4 regions of the Streptomyces sp. NPDC002499 genome follow, and region 2 is predicted to be linked to each of the others. Evidence: riboswitches for the same ligand, from Rfam matches in the RefSeq annotation. Region 2 holds a riboswitch; each other region holds the start of a gene.
The links. Region 2 has a riboswitch for cyclic di-AMP ahead of ACWD5F_RS24150 (M23 family metallopeptidase). Riboswitches for the same ligand answer to the same signal wherever they lie in the genome.
Positions count from the first base shown of each region.

Region 1 (3,906 bases), on a different contig from region 2:
CGCAGCCCTTGCCCTTGGCTCTGCGGATCAGCCCTTGAAGCGCGGGAACGCGGAGCGCCCCGCGTACACCGCCGCGTCGTCGAGGATCTCCTCGATGCGCAGCAGCTGGTTGTACTTGGCGACGCGCTCGGAGCGGGCCGGGGCGCCGGTCTTGATCTGGCCGCAGTTGGTGGCGACGGCGAGGTCGGCGATGGTGACGTCCTCGGTCTCGCCGGAGCGGTGGGACATCATGCACTTGAAGCCGTTGCGCTGGGCCAGCTCGACGGCGTCCAGGGTCTCGGTGAGCGAGCCGATCTGGTTCACCTTGACGAGCAGCGCGTTGGCCGCGCCGTCCTCGATGCCGCGGGCCAGACGCTCCGGGTTGGTGACGAACAGGTCGTCGCCGACGATCTGCACCTTGTCGCCGAGGCGGTCGGTGAGGACCTTCCAGCCGGCCCAGTCGTCCTCGTACAGCGGGTCCTCGACGGAGACGAGCGGGTAGGCCGCCACGAGCTCCTCGTAGTACTCGGTCATCTCGGCGGCCGAGCGGGACTTGCCCTCGAACTCGTACTTGCCGTCCTTGTAGAACTCGGACGCGGCGACGTCGAGCGCGAGCGCGATCTGCTCGCCGGGGATGTAACCGGCCTGCTTGATGGCCTCGAGGATGAGGTCGAGCGCGGCACGGTTGGAGTCCAGGTTCGGGGCGAAGCCGCCCTCGTCGCCGAGGCCGGTGGACAGGCCCTTGCTCTTCAGGACCTTCTTGAGGGTGTGGTAGACCTCGGCGCCCCAGCGCAGCGCCTCGGAGAAGGACTCCGCGCCGATCGGGGCGATCATGAACTCCTGGATGTCCACGTTCGAGTCGGCGTGCGACCCGCCGTTCAGGATGTTCATCATCGGAACGGGCAGCAGGTGCGCGTTCGGGCCGCCCAGGTAGCGGAAGAGGGGGAGGTCGGAGGCCTCGGAGGCGGCGTGCGCGACGGCGAGGGAGACGCCGAGGATGGCGTTGGCGCCGAGCGAGCCCTTGTTGTCGGTGGCGTCCAGGTCGAACATCGCCTGGTCGATCAGGCGCTGCTCGGTGGCGTCGTAGCCGACCAGCTCCGGGCCGATCTGCTCGATGACGGCGAGGACGGCCTTCTCGACACCCTTGCCCTGGTAGCGGTTGGGGTCACCGTCACGCAGCTCGATGGCCTCGAAGGCGCCCGTGGAGGCGCCGGAGGGGACGGCGGCACGACCCGTGCTGCCGTCGTCGAGGCCGACCTCGACCTCGACCGTGGGGTTGCCTCGGGAGTCCAGGATTTCCCGGGCTACGACGACGTCGATGGACGGCACGAGCATCTCCTTCTTCAATGTGACGCGGCTACGCGGGCCGCGATGGCTCTGCGGGACCGAGCCTAACCGTCCCGGGACGAACAGCCAGCCGATGGGCCGCCCCTTGGACAGAACCGAGAGTAAATTGTTTCCGAACGGAACAAAGCAGGCGGGCAAAAAGAACCCCGCCCCGGTGCGTACGGGGGAACACGCACCGGAGCGGGGAGCCCGTGGGGACGGGGGAGGCCCTCACGTGACCTCCATGGTGGGGGACACGTCTGTCAGGCCGCTGTGGTTCGGCTACCAGGTCTCTGTCACTTGAGGTGCAGCTGCTGACCCGGGTAGATCAGGTCGGCGTCCTCGACGATGTCCTTGTTCAGCTTGAACAGCTTCTCCCAGCCGCCCTTGACCTTGTGCTTCTCGGCGATCGTGCTGAGGGTGTCGCCCTTGACGACCTTGTACTCGCCGTCGCCCTTCTTGACCTTCTTGCCGGTCGGGGTGGTGACGGTCTTCTTCGCGGCCGGACGGTCGGCGGAGCGGGAGGTGCTCGTCGAGTCGTTCGAGCGGGTGCCGGCGTCGCTGCTCGAAGAGCTGGACGAGTTCGAGGAGCTGGAGGAGCTCGACGAGCTGCCGCCGTTGTACGCGGCACCGGACAGGCCCGTGCCGCAGACCGGCCAGGCACCCTTGCCCTGGGAGGCCAGCACCTTCTCGGCGACGGTGATCTGCTGCGCCTTGCTGGCCTGGTTGGCCTGCGACGCGTACTGGGTACCGCCGTAGGCGGCCCACGTGGAGGCGGAGAACTGCAGACCGCCGTAGTAGCCGTTGCCGGTGTTGATGGACCAGTTGCCGCCGGACTCGCAGCTGGCGACCGTGTCCCACTCGGACGCGGTGGCGGCGGAGGCGTTGCCGGCCGCCATGAGCGGGGCGGCGATGGCGACACCGGTCACGCCGGCGAGCGTGGCGACGCGGGTGGCCTTGGACGGACGGCGGTGCTTGCCCTTGCTGGAAAACAGCATGCGGAGATCCCCTCACCGACGCCTGCGAGGTGAGCTGTCGGGTTCGGGCCGTGTGAGTTGCCCGGCCGCGCGCCTCTCGGCGCACGACTTCACCCCAAGCCGGTCCGGCACTGTCTGCCGGGCCCGGCACTTACCTGGGTCCCCCGCTCCTGCCTACGGCGCTGTGAAGCGACGACTGTTCCCTACGGCCGCTGGCAGGATTCGGCGTTGCGGCATTCGGGGTCCGTGTTGACGAACGGTGATGACCGTAGACACGGATTCCGCGGAAACTCAAAGACGATCAGGGCATCTGAGAGTCATCCCACACTTTCACCAAACCGGACATTCAGTCCGAAGACCGTCGTTAACTCCCGTCGCTTTTCGCCCCGTTCAGCCCCTGTCCGCCCCTATTCGCCAGGAAGCCTCAGGGTCTGACCGGCCGCGATGTCGTTCGGGTCGGCGCCGATGGCCTGCTTGTTCTCGGCGTAGAGCGCCCGCCACCCGCCGTCCAGGCCAAGGGAGTCGGCGATGGAGGCGAGAGTGTCACCGCCATGGACGGTGTACGACCCCTGCGCGGACCCTTCTGTGTCACTGGCGACCGTGTTCTCGTCGGCACTGGCGCCACGATGCTTGCCGGAGCCGACCGCGCCGGTGTCGACCAGGCTCCAAGAGCCCACGGCCTGCTCGGACTTGTCCGAGTCGTCACCCTTCGCCCGATCTGTCGACGAGCTGTCGCTTCCCTGTGAACCGCTCGCGGTCGGCTCGGACGGGGAGTCGGAGGGCGAGAGGTAATCGTCCGATTCGTCAGAGTTGGTCGAGGAATCGGACGAAGAGTCAGGCGAGGCCGACGGTGACGTGGACGAGTCCGTCGAGGACGAGTCGTCGGACGTACCGCCGGGCGTGTTGGACAGGCCGGTGGAGCCGGAACCGTCCGAGGAGTCCGAGGAGGAGTCGGACGAGTCGTCCAGGATCCCGGTGTCGATGTCGGCCGACCCGTCGTCCTTCGACAGCCCCGTGGTCAGCCCGCAGGTGTGGAACGCGCCCACGCCCTGGTCGTCCAGGATCTTCTCGGCGACGGCTATCTGCTGGTTGCGGCTGGCCAGGTCGGGGCGCGAGGCGTAGTCGAGACCGCCGTACTGCTCCCAGTCGTCCTGCGAGAGCTTGAGCCCGCCGTAGAAACCGGTCCCGTCGTTCTGGCTCCAGGAGCCGCCGGTCTCGCAGTTCGCCACCTTGTCCCAGGTGGTGCCGTCGGCAGCGCTGGCGCTCACCGCGCCGAGAAGCGGGATGGCGATGGCGGAGCCCGTCACGCCGGCCGCGACGAGGAGGGCCGGAGCCTGGCGGGGGCGACGGTGACGACCGTTCCCGGAGAGCATGCGGGGGCCTTTCAGAAGAGAGCGGTGACGAGTGCGACGCGTGGTGCTGGGCACCGCACTTGAACGGTGAACGTATAGGCAGTCCATTGCTTGTCACAAGTTAATGCCGCGTAGATCACGTGAAGATCACAGAGTTGAATGCGTGTCACGTTTGTGCAGGTGGACACGTGCACCTGCGCGGTGACGATCCGGTCACCCGGGTGGCGTGAACTCGACGGGCAGCGTGCGCAGTCCGCGCATGATGAGTCCCC
Region 1 covers NZ_JBSFXO010000005.1:88,156-92,061, forward strand. The annotation lists gene eno (phosphopyruvate hydratase) at 28-1,314, opposite strand; gene ACWD5F_RS14490 (transglycosylase family protein) at 1,602-2,303, opposite strand; cyclic di-AMP (ydaO/yuaA leader) riboswitch at 2,308-2,474, opposite strand; gene ACWD5F_RS14495 (transglycosylase family protein) at 2,690-3,655, opposite strand; gene ACWD5F_RS14500 (cytochrome P450 family protein) at 3,848-3,906, opposite strand, start outside.
Region 1: it holds a riboswitch for cyclic di-AMP, as region 2 does, so the genes downstream of both, ACWD5F_RS14490 (transglycosylase family protein) here and ACWD5F_RS24150 (M23 family metallopeptidase) in region 2, are expected to answer to the same signal.

Region 2 (3,906 bases):
GATCTGGTCGAGCAGCTTTCCGCGTACGGCGAGGTTGTTGTACGTGAAGTGGCCCTCGGGCTCCCGGTCCGCGAGCAGTACCGCGAACCGGTCGGCCCAACCGACCATCGCCCCGTCGGGGCCGGGGTCGCCGACGCCTTCGGTGAAGCTGTCCCCCACCGCAACGTACGACCCGATCACTGATCTGCTGTCATTCTTCGAATCGTCTGCCACAAGCGAACATGATTCACCTTCGAATGTGACCTACGCGACCGTAGGAAAGGGTTGACGTGCGGTGAGATAAGCCACTCCTAAAGTGTTCACCAAACCAGGAATAGCTTTCCGGCCACGGCTGTTGACGGCTGGAACGCCCTGCCGAAGGCGGCACCACGTCACACCGAAGGCCGGACCCGGGGATCGGGATCCGGCCTTCGGCAGCGTGTCAGGCAGGTGGTGCGGGAGGTGCGTCAGCCGACGGCGACGCCCTTCGTACGGAGGTACGCGACCGGGTCGACGTCGGAGCCGTAGTCGGGGGTCGTACGGATCTCGAAGTGCAGGTGCGGTCCGGTCACGTTGCCGGTCGCGCCGGAGAGGCCTATCTGCTGGCCCTCGGTCACGGTCTGGCCGGCCGAGACGGAGAGCTGCGAGAGGTGGGCGTACTGGGCGTAGTAGCCGTCGTTCAGCTTGATGACGACCTGGTTGCCGTACGCGCCGCCCCAGCCCGCGGAGACGACCGTGCCTGCGGCCACGGCCTTGAGCGAGGTGCCGGTCGGGACGACGAAGTCGACGCCGGTGTGGTAGCCGCTGGACCACATGCTGCCGGCCACCCGGTAGCCGGTGCCGATCGTGGCGCCGGTGACCGGAAGGGTGTAGCCGCTGGAGCTGGTGGCGGAGTCGGCGGACTGCGTGCTCGTCGAGTTCGAGGAGGCCTGGCTGTCCGAGGAGGAACTCTTCGAGGAGGAGTCCTTCGAGGACGAGGAGCCGGAATTCTTCGAGGAAGACGAGGAAGAGGGCGCGGACTCGGTGGTGCCGGTCGCGGCCTTCTTGCCGAGCGTGAGCTTCAGGCCGGGGTGGATGAGCGACGGGTCGTCGCCGACGGCCGCACGGTTGTCCGAGTAGAGCTTCTGCCAGCCGCCGGTGACGTTCTCCTCGTCGGCGATCTTCGCGAGCCAGTCGCCGGACCGCACCGAATAGGTGCGCACACCTTGGGTGTTGGCTGTGCTCTTCTTGGCCGACTTCTGTGCCGTCGACTTCTGCTGGACCGACGTCTTCTCGACATCCGGAAGCGACTGGACGGCCTTTTCCGAAACCGCCTGGGAAGCCGATTCGGAGGTGGCCGCGTGGGCGCCGGTGGCCCCCATGAGCGGGAGGGCGAGCGCGGCGCCCCCGGTGCCGGCGACGGCGATGGTGCGGGTCAGGCGCTGGGACTTGGGGCGGCGGTGCTTACCCTTCGCGGGCATGACGAATTCCTCTCCGGCGCCTGCGAGGTGAGCTGTCGGGTGCGAGCTGGAGATGCCCGGCCGTGCTTTTCGGCACGGCTTTACCCCAAGCCTGTTCCGGAGACCGGAACAGGCGGTTGTACCTGTGGGTCCCCCGCTCCTGCCGTTCACGGGTGAGTTGTGCGGACTCCGGTCGGCGGCAGGATTTGGCGTCCGTCCGGATTGGTGGCGAACGTAAGCGACCAGGACGCGAAGGAACAAGTAGAGGTTCCCTGTGAATACGTTTCTCTTGATCCCTTGCGAGAATTCACGGTCACCCTGCGTGAATTAAGGACCCGCCACCAGGCACAAACACCCTTGAAAAGCACGTGCATTACGTGGACATGCAGAACCACGCACGGTCACGGATATGACGCTCCTCACGTGACGCCACCCCAGTCCGCCTTATTCCAGAGCGAGTTGGAACGAAGGCGAACCAAGGCGCCAATTCGGACAGAAGAGTCAGATGCGACGGAGCCGAAGAACCGTCGCATCGAAGTCGCCGCGCAGTCCGGTCCGAAGTCCGTGATGCAGCAGTACGGCACCCCTGTGAACTTCGCCCGTTTCGAGGCATTCGTACGACGCTGTCGGGTCCAGCCCGCGCAGCCGCAGCGCCGGCACGGGCTCGCCGTAGCTCTGCGCCTGGAGCCAGGCGAGGACCACGGCCTCGTCCCCGAGCACGTACTGGACGGCACTGAGCCCGCCCTGCGGGGCCCGCAGCCGGTAGAGGTCACCCTGCTGCACGAGGTGCCGGATCTCCTTGTACAGGGCGACCCAGTCGCCCGCCTCGGCCAGTTCCTCCTCGGTCCACTTGGTGAGGTCGCCGCCGACGCCCAGCACGCCCGCCATGGAGCTCACGAACCGGAAGCGCAGCGAGCTGACGCGGTCGTTGAGCTGGGTGTTGGGGCTGTCGGTGACCCAGGCGGCCATCACGCGCGCGGGGTGGATCTGGGTGAAGCCGTGCTGGATGGCGAGCCGGTCGAGCGGGTCGGTGTTGTCGGAGGTCCACACCTCGTCCGTGCGGCTGATGATCCCGAGGTCGATCCGGCCGCCGCCGCCCGAGCAGGACTCGAAGGAGACTCCGGGATGCGCCGCCCGCAGCCGGTCCAACAGGGCGTACAGCGCGTGCACATGGTCGATCCACAGCCGCTGCGGGTACGCGTCGCCGGGCCAGCCGGCGTCGGTGAAGCAGCGGTTGAAGTCCCACTTCACGTAGTCGATCGGGGCGCTGGAGAGGATGGCGTCGAGCTTCTCCCAGAGGTACTCCTGGACGTCCGGCCGGGCCAGGTTGAGTACGAGCTGATTGCGGAACTCCGTCCGCTTTCGTCCCGGTTGGAACTGCACCCAGTCGGGGTGCGCGCGGTACAGGTCGCTGTCCGCGTTGACCATCTCGGGCTCGACCCAGATGCCGAACTGCATGCCGAGCGCGTGCACCTCGTCGGCGAGCGGCTTCAGGCCCCCGGGGAAGCGGTCGGGGTTGGGCGTCCAGTCGCCGAGTCCGGCCCGGTCGTTGACGCGCTTGCCGAACCAGCCGTCGTCGACCACGAACAGCTCGACACCGATCGCCGCGGCCTGCCGGGCGAGGGCGCCCTGCTGCTCCTCGGAGATGTCGAACTCGGTGGCCTCCCAGGAGTTGAACAGCACGGGCCGGTCCCGGTCCGCGTCCGGGATGACGTACGTCCGCTGGTAGGCGTGCCAGGCACGGCTCGCGCCGCCGAAGCCGCCCTCGCTCCACAGACCGGCGAAGACGGGGGTGGTGAAGGACTCCCCCGCCGCAAGGCGCAGCAGCCCGGACTCGTCGTACCCGACGCCACCGTTGATCTGCACGCGCGCGTCGGGGAGTTGCGCCACCGCGATCCGCCAGGAGCCCGACCACCCGAGCGCGCAGCCGTACACCTCGCCGCGCTCCTCGGTCGCGTCGGTGTCCAGGGCGACCCAGGGCAGGTGCTGGTGGCTGGTGTGGCCGCGGCGGCTGCCGATGACCTTCTCGCCGTAGGTGAGCGGTGCCGAGGTCAGCTGCGACTCCGCCGCCCACCGGCCGTGCAGGTGCGACAGCCGCCAGCCCTCGCGGTCGGGCAGCGTCCAGGTCGCCGAGTCTGCACGCAGAAGCTCCACGACCGGCCCCTCGTTGTCGAGGGTCACCCAGCGCTCCACGACGTCGTGCCGCATCCGGTAGTGCAGGGTGATGGCGAGCCCGTCGTCCCGGAAGCGCAGCCGCAGTTCGCCGTCCTCGCCCTCTTCGGACTCGTACGCCTCGAACCGCCACTCCGTGCCGCGCCGCTCCTCGGTGCGCACGGACAGGGCGGGCCGGACGAAGCGCGGGCCGCCCTCGACGGGGTACTCCTCGCGCCCGTCGAGCTGCGACTCGAAGCCCCGGTACTCGGGCTGCGGAAGCGCGGCCAGCGCCTCGGCGTCGGCGAGCTCGATCCGGGGGCCCCAGTGCAGATGC
Region 2 covers NZ_JBSFXO010000008.1:288,347-292,252, reverse strand. The annotation lists gene ACWD5F_RS24155 (SGNH/GDSL hydrolase family protein) at 1-180, opposite strand, end outside; gene ACWD5F_RS24150 (M23 family metallopeptidase) at 447-1,439, opposite strand; cyclic di-AMP (ydaO/yuaA leader) riboswitch at 1,442-1,613, opposite strand; gene ACWD5F_RS24145 (alpha-galactosidase) at 1,920-3,906, opposite strand, start outside.

Region 3 (3,906 bases), on a different contig from region 2:
AAGCGCCTGGAAGCGGTCGACCCCTTCATCCACACCTGGCTGGCCCACCAGACCCGGGACGACTACTGGCGGCACGGCAGCGTCTGCGAGGACTACGGCGCGATCGACGCGGCCGTCCTGGCGGTGGGCGGCTGGCACGACCCGTACCGCGACACCGTGCTGCGGCTCGTCGAGCACCTCCCGGCGGACCGGGTACGGGGGCTGATCGGCCCCTGGTCCCACCAGTACCCGGACCGCGGCCTGCCGCCGGGACCGGCGATCGGCTTCCTCCAGGAGACCCTGCGCTGGTGGGACCACTGGCTCAAGGGCAAGGACACCGGCGTCATGGCCGACCCGCTCCTGCGCTCCTACGTCAGCGACTCGCACCCGCCGGCCACGGTCTACGACACCCTGCCGGGCCGTTGGGTCGGCGAGCCGGCCTGGCCCTCGCCGCACGTCAAGACGACGACGTACGGGCTGCGGGGCGCCCCCGCGATCGTCCGGTCGCCCATGCACACCGGTGTGGACGCGGGCCGGTTCTTCCCCTTCGGGAACGAGGCCGATCTGCCGCCGGACCAGCGGGACGAGGACGCGCGGTCGGCGTGCTTCGAGTTCGAGGTGCCGGCGGAGACGTGGGTGCTGGGGCGGCCGAGGGTTCGGCTGCGGCTGACCTCGGAGGTGGCGCGGGGGCAGGTGATCGCCCGGCTGTGCGATGTGGCGCCGGACGGTTCGTCGACGCTGGTCACCCGGGGGGCGCTGAACCTGTCGGCGCGGTTCGGGCGGGGGCGGGCGGTGCCCTGGACGCCGGGCGCGGTGGAGGACGTGACCTTCGAGCTGAACGGCATCGGGTACGCCATTCCGGCCGGGCATCGCATCCGGCTCGCGGTGTCCTCGGCGTACTGGCCCTGGATCTGGCCCCAGCCGGAGTCGGCGGCCGGCTTCACGATGGACCCGGAGGGCAGCGCGCTCGAACTCCCGGTGCGGGAGCGGGAGTCGGTGGACGGCATTCGCTTCGAGGAGCCCGAGGAGGCCGAGCCGCTCGGGGTCAACCACCCGGCCACGCTGGACGAGCCACGGCCCGAGCGGCTGGTCGTGCGGGATGTCGCGAAGGGTGAGTGGCGGCTGGAGGTGGATCCCCGGTACGGCGGCACGCGCGTGTATCCGGACGGCTTGGAGTTCACCGAGGACGCGCTGGAGACGTACACGATCGACGAGACGGATCCGTTGTCGGCGCGCGCCCGGTCCGACTGGTCGATCCGGCTGCATCGGCCGGAGCAGGCCTGGGACACCACCGTGCGCACCCGGTCGGAGATTACTTGCGACGAAACGGACTTTATTACGTCGAATGAGGTGATCTGCACCGAGGGCGGCGAGGTGATCTTTCATCGGACCTGGGAGAAGAGGGTTCCGAGAACTGCCAGTTGAGGATGAATGCCCGTTTTGCCGTTCTTAATCCTGCCGTGACTTGGGTCACGCGAATCTGTGCGCGGCCTGTGCCCCGACATGTCGGCGTTTCTCCTTTCGCCGCTTGACAGTTGACCCTTGGCAGGCGCAAAGGATCAAGCGCCCCATAGGCCTCAGACCAAGGTCAATAGGGTCGATGTGTGAATCCGGTACTTGTTCCGGACATGTGCTCTCGCATACGTTCCCGCCCTGTCGGGTGGAACGCCGAATCCTGCCGCCGCCCGGCATCCCAGTCACGAACTCACCGCACGGCAGGAGCGGGGGACCCAGGTAAGTCGCCGGACCGGTCAGCACGACCGGGACGGCTCGGGGTTAAGTCACGTCCGCAAGGGCGTGGCCGGGCACCTCCCAGCCCGAACCCGACAGCTCACCTCGCAGGCGACGGAGAGGAACCTCGTCATGCCTGCATCCGCTCAGCACCGCCGCAGCCGCAACTCCCGCCTCGTCCGCAAGCTCGCCGTGCTCGGCACGGGGGCCGCGGTGCTCGCCCTCCCCGTCATCGGCGCGACCAGCGCGTCCGCGGCTCCCTCGTCGACGGTGACCGCCGCGTCGCTGGGGTACTCCAACACCCTCGACGGCTGGATCCGCGCCTCGCTCCAGGTCATGGCGCAGAACGGGATCCCGGGCACGTACGACGGCATCTACCGCAACGTGATCCGTGAGTCGTCCGGCAACCAGTACGCCATCAACAACTGGGACTCCAACGCCGCGGCCGGCACCCCGTCCAAGGGCCTGCTCCAGGTGATCGACCCGACGTTCGCCGCGTACCACGTGGCCGGCACGTCGTTCGACCCGTACGACCCGGTCGCGAACATCACGGCTGCCTGCAACTACGCGGCGGCGGTCTACGGCTCCATCGACAACGTGTATGGGGCCTACTGAGCCACCCCGTAAAGGGTTACTCCCAGAAGAGTCTTTCGAGGACGACGGCGATGCCGTCGTCCTCGTTCGACAAGGTGATCTCGTCCGCCACCGCCTTGAGTTCGGGGTGGGCGTTGGCCATGGCCACTCCGTGGGCGGCCCAGTCGAACATGGGGATGTCGTTGGGCATGTCGCCGAAAGCGATCGTCTCGTGCGGGCCCAGGCCCAGGTGACGGGCGGCCAGAGCCAGGCCCGTCGCCTTCGTGACTCCGCATGGCTGGAGTTCGACGGTGCCGGGTCCCGACATGGTGACGGTGGCCAGTGAACCGACCACGGTGCGGGCGGTTGTCGCCAACTCGTCGTCGGACAGGTCGGGATGGCGCAGCAGCACCTTGCTGATCGGTTCGTGCCACAGGTCGTCGCGTCGGCCGACCTGGACGGCGGGCAGCGTGGGGTGCGGCATGAGGTAGCCGGGCTCGATGAGCGTGAGTCCGTCCACGCCGTCCTGGTCCACGGCCGCGTACACCTGCCCGACCTCCGCCTCGATCTTGCCGAGCGCGGTCTCGGCCAACTCCCGGTCCAGCGTGACCGACCAGAGCAGCCGGTCCGCGCCGGCGTCGTACACCTGCGCGCCCTGCCCGCACACCGCGAGCCCCTTGCTGCCCAGGTCGTCGAGGAGCGGGCGCACTCTCGGGGCCGGCCGTCCGGTCACGACGAGATGGCGGGCCCCGGCGCCGACCGCCCGCGCGAGCGCGGCGAGAGACCGGTCGGAGAGGGTGTCGTCGCCCCGGAGCAGGGTGCCGTCCAGATCCGTGGCGATGAGTGAATATGCGAGGGGTGCGGCCATGATCAGAGAATACGGATGGAAAGCCCGGCTAACTCGACGCGAACCGGACGGTTGCTGCCTACATATGCGTTGAGGGGCGGACGGTGCTCCGCGCACGCCACTCGCGCCGCGCTCACGCCGACTCGCGGATCACCAACTCGGTCGGCAGCAGCACCCCCGCCGTGTCCTCCCCGGCGATCTGCGCGAGCAGCATGCGGACCATCTCGGCGCTGATGCGGTCGTAGGGCTGGCGCATGGTGGTGAGGGCCGGGGTGCCCGCGGTGGCCGCGGCCGAGTCGTCGAAGCCCCCGACAGCGATGTCATCGGGGACCGAACGGCCCGACTGCTGAAGGGTGTTGACGACGCCGAGGGCCATCAGGTCGGAGGCCACGAACACCGCGTCCATGTCGGGGGCCCGGTCCAGGAGCCGGCGGGCCGCCTCCTCGCCGCCGGTGCGGCGGTAGTCGCCCTCGACGACGAGCGCCGGGTCGTAGGGCAGGCCCACCTCGGTGAGGACGTCGCGGTAGCCGGCCAGCCGGTCGGGGCCGCCCGCCGTGTCGAGCGGTCCGGTGACCATGCCGATACGGCGTCGGCCGCGCGCGATGAGATGGCGCACCATCTCCTGGGCGCCCTCGCGGTCGGCCGCCGCCACGTAGCTGACCTTGGAGCCGATGCCGACCGGCTTGCCGCAGGCCACCAACGGGATGCCGGCGTCGCGGAGTTCGGCGGCGACCGGGTCTCCGCCGTGGTTGGAGACGAGCAGGACGCCGTCGACA
Region 3 covers NZ_JBSFXO010000018.1:174,783-178,688, reverse strand. The annotation lists gene ACWD5F_RS42475 (CocE/NonD family hydrolase) at 1-1,404, shown strand, start outside; cyclic di-AMP (ydaO/yuaA leader) riboswitch at 1,676-1,839, shown strand; gene ACWD5F_RS42470 (transglycosylase SLT domain-containing protein) at 1,843-2,325, shown strand; gene ACWD5F_RS42465 (HAD family hydrolase) at 2,342-3,151, opposite strand; gene ACWD5F_RS42460 (LacI family DNA-binding transcriptional regulator) at 3,264-3,906, opposite strand, start outside.
Region 3: it holds a riboswitch for cyclic di-AMP, as region 2 does, so the genes downstream of both, ACWD5F_RS42470 (transglycosylase SLT domain-containing protein) here and ACWD5F_RS24150 (M23 family metallopeptidase) in region 2, are expected to answer to the same signal.

Region 4 (3,906 bases), on a different contig from region 2:
GGCCGACCTGGACGCGGCCACCCTGGAGGACGCGCGCGCGTTCTTCCGCACGTACTACGCGCCCAACAACGCCGTTCTGTCGGTCGTCGGCGACATCGACCCGGAGCAGACGCTCGCCTGGATCGAGCGGTACTTCGGGTCCATCCCGACGCACGACGGCAAGCCCGTCCCGCGCGACGGCGCGCTGCCCGAGATCATCGGCGAGGAGCTGCGCGAGGTCATCGAGGAGGAGGTGCCGGCGCGCGCCCTGATGGCGGCGTACCGGCTGCCCGAGGACGGCACGCGCGCGAGCGACGCGGCCGACCTCGCGCTCACCATTCTCGGCGGCGGCGAGTCCTCCCGCCTCTACAACCGCCTTGTGCGGCGCGACCGTACGGCCGTCGCGGCCGGCTTCGGTCTGCTGCGGCTGGCCGGCGCGCCCTCCCTGGGCTGGCTGGACGTGAAGACGTCCGGTGACTACGAGGTGCCGGTCATCGAGACCGCCATCGACGAGGAGCTCGCCCGGTTCGCCGAGGAGGGCCCCACGGCCGAGGAAATGGAGCGCGCCCAGGCCCAGTTGGAGCGCGAGTGGCTGGACCGGCTCGGCACGGTCGCGGGCCGCGCCGACGAACTGTGCCGCTACGCCGTCCTGTTCGGCGACCCGCAGCTGGCCCTGACCGCCGTGCAGCGCGTCCTGGAGGTGACCCCGGAAGAGGTCCAGGAGATCGCCAAGGCCCGGCTCCGCCCCGACAACCGCGCGGTGCTCGTCTACGAGCCCGTCGCCGCCGAGCACCCCGAGTCCGCCGAGCCCACCGAGAACGAGGAGGCGGCCAAGTGACCGAGCTCGCCGCGATGGAATTCCACCCGCAGCCCCAGGCCGGCGAGGCCAGGCCGTGGGCGTTCCCGGCCCCCGAGCGCGGGACGCTCGACAACGGCCTGACCGTCCTGCGCTGCCAGCGTCCCGGCCAGCAGGTCGTCGCCGTGGAGGTTCTCCTGGCGGCGCCCCTGGAGGCCGAACCGGCCAGCCTGGACGGCGTCGGCACGATCATGGCGCGGGCCTTCTCCGAGGGCACCGACAAGCACTCCGCCGAGGAGTTCGCGGCCGAACTGGAGCGCTGCGGTGCGACGCTCGACGCGCACGCCGACCACCCCGGCGTCCGGATCAGCCTCGAAGTGCCCGCCTCGCGCCTCACCAAGGCCCTCGGTCTGCTGGCCGACGCCCTCAGGGCGCCCGCGTTCGCGGACAGCGAGATCGAGCGCCTGGTCACCAACCGCCTCGACGAGATCCCGCACGAGCTGGCCAACCCCTCCCGGCGTGCGGCGAAGGAGCTCTCCAAGGAGCTCTTCCCGGCCGGCTCGCGCATGTCGCGCCCGCGCCAGGGCACCCAGGAGACCGTCGAGAACATCGACTCGGCGGCCGTACGCGCCTTCTACGAGAAGCACGTCCGTCCGGCGACCGCGACCGCCGTGGTCGTCGGCGACCTCACCGGCATCGACCTCGACGAGCTGCTCGGCGACACCCTCGGCTCCTGGACCGGCTCCTCGGCCGAGCCGCGTCCCGTGCCGCCGGTGACCGCCGACGACACCGGGCGCGTGATCATCGTGGACCGCCCGGGCGCCGTACAGACGCAGCTGCTCATCGGCCGCGTCGGCCCCGACCGGCACGACCGCGTGTGGCCCGCGCAGGTGCTCGGCACGTACTGCCTGGGCGGCACCCTCACCTCCCGCCTCGACCGCGTCCTGCGCGAGGAGAAGGGCTACACCTACGGCGTCCGGGCGTTCGGGCAGGTCCTGCGGTCCGCCCCGGACGGCACCGGGGCCGCGATGCTCGCCATCAGCGGCTCCTTCGACACCCCGAACACCGGCCCGGCGCTTGAGGACCTGTGGACGGTGCTGCGCACGCTCGCCGAGGGCGGTCTGACCGACGCCGAGCGCGATGTCGCCGTGCAGAACCTGGTGGGCGTGGCGCCGCTGAAGTACGAGACCGCGGCGGCCGTCGCGAGCACGCTGGCCGACCAGGTCGAGCAGAACCTGCCCGACGACTACCAGGCGACGCTGTACCGGCAGCTCGCCGCGACCGGCACCGTGGAGGCCACCGCGGCCGCCGTGAGCGCCTTCCCGGTGGACCGTCTGGTGACGGTCCTGGTCGGTGACGCGGCGCAGATCAAGGAGCCCGTGGAGGCTCTCGGGATCGGCGAAGTCACCGTCGTCCCGGCCGAGTAGGACCGGGCGGAGGCGGAGCGAGCGCCACGCGCACGCAGGGGCCCTGGTGACGGATGCGTCACCAGGGCCCCTGTATGTCCGAATTGAGGGAGAGGTTGCCTGTCTGCCCTGTGGCATGCGCTACAAAAGCCGTGATCCGTTTGGGGATTGAAAGTTGTCCCGTTTAGCGTCATCCGGGCTGTCCGTCAGGCACCGCGCCGCATCCGCGGCACCGGACAGTCATCGCCGAGTCCCCGTCCGGCGCGAGCCAGGGGAGCCGGGGACCCATGTCCCTGGGGTGAATCGGACGCCCGCGCGCTGCGCGAGGGGGTCCGTAGGAGACCTTCCTGCTCCGAACCCGTCAGCTAACCCGGTAGGCGAGAAGGAAGGAAAGGACCACCCAGTACATGGCGTTCACCTGCGCCACCGGGAAGCACCGTCGTCCCAGCCGCGTGAAGCGCACCACCGCCCGTGCGGCGGGCGTCGCGGCACTCGCCACCACCGGCGTCGTCGGCACCCTGGCAGCTCCGGCACTCGCCGCGGACAACTCCGCCGAGAGCGCCGTCGAGCAGACCGGTTTCACCCCCGTCATCACCATCGGCGACACGATCGCCGCCAAGATCGACGCCCAGGCCGACGCCCAGAAGGAGGCGGCCGAGGAGGCCGCCCTCAAGAAGGCGGCGGCGGAGGCGGCACGCAAGAAGGCCGCCGCGCGGGCCGAGGAGGAACGCGAGGCCAAGGAGCGCGCCGCCCGGGCCGCCGAGCGCAAGCGCCTCAACACCTTCGTCGCGCCGATCTCGAACTCGTACGTCTCGACGGGTTACAAGAGCGGCGGCTCGCTGTGGTCCTCCGGCAGCCACACCGGCATCGACTTCCACGCGGCCAGCGGCACGACCGTCCACGCGGTCGGCTCCGGCACGGTCGTGGAGACCGGCTGGGGCGGCTCCTACGGCAACCAGATAGTGATCAAGATGAACGACGGGACGTACACCCAGTACGGTCACCTGTCGTCCATCGGGGTCTCGGTGGGCCAGACGGTCACCCCCGGGCAGCAGATAGGCCTCTCCGGCGCGACCGGCAACGTCACCGGTCCGCATCTCCACTTCGAGGCCCGCACGACCCCCGAGTACGGATCGGACATCGACCCCGTCGCCTACCTTCGTTCGCATGGTGTGAACGTCTGACGACGGACCGCGAGATCTTCTTCAGCCCCGGCTCTCCGAGCCGGGGCTTTCGGTCTTTCTGTCCGCTCTCTGTCCAAAAAATATCCATCGATTCCGGTCCCCCGTCGGAAATTCCAGCCGATTGCAATAGAGTCACTGAACACACGTCAACCGGCGACGTTTCACGGGGATTAAGACGGAGGTCGGACATGCGTATTCCGGCGCACTCGGTGTGCACGGCCATCCGGGACGACATCGTCGCCGGTGTCTACGAGCGCGGCGGCCGGCTCACCGAGGAACTGCTGGCGCGGCGCTACGGCGTCTCGCGCGTCCCCGTCCGTGAGGCCCTGCGCACGCTGGAGGCGGAGGGCTTCGTGGTGACCCGGCGGCACGCGGGCGCGTGCGTCGCGGAACCGACCGAGCAGGAGGCCGCCGACCTGCTGGAGATGCGCATGCTGCTGGAGCCGCTCGGCGCCTCCAGGGCCGCGCAGCGGCGCACCGAGGCCCACCTCAAGGTGCTGCGCGGCCTGGTCAGGCTGGGCCAGGAGCGGGCCAGGAGGGG
Region 4 covers NZ_JBSFXO010000003.1:145,609-149,514, forward strand. The annotation lists gene ACWD5F_RS08735 (M16 family metallopeptidase) at 1-817, shown strand, start outside; gene ACWD5F_RS08740 (M16 family metallopeptidase) at 814-2,202, shown strand; cyclic di-AMP (ydaO/yuaA leader) riboswitch at 2,416-2,575, shown strand; gene ACWD5F_RS08745 (M23 family metallopeptidase) at 2,589-3,365, shown strand; gene ACWD5F_RS08750 (GntR family transcriptional regulator) at 3,554-3,906, shown strand, end outside.
Region 4: it holds a riboswitch for cyclic di-AMP, as region 2 does, so the genes downstream of both, ACWD5F_RS08745 (M23 family metallopeptidase) here and ACWD5F_RS24150 (M23 family metallopeptidase) in region 2, are expected to answer to the same signal.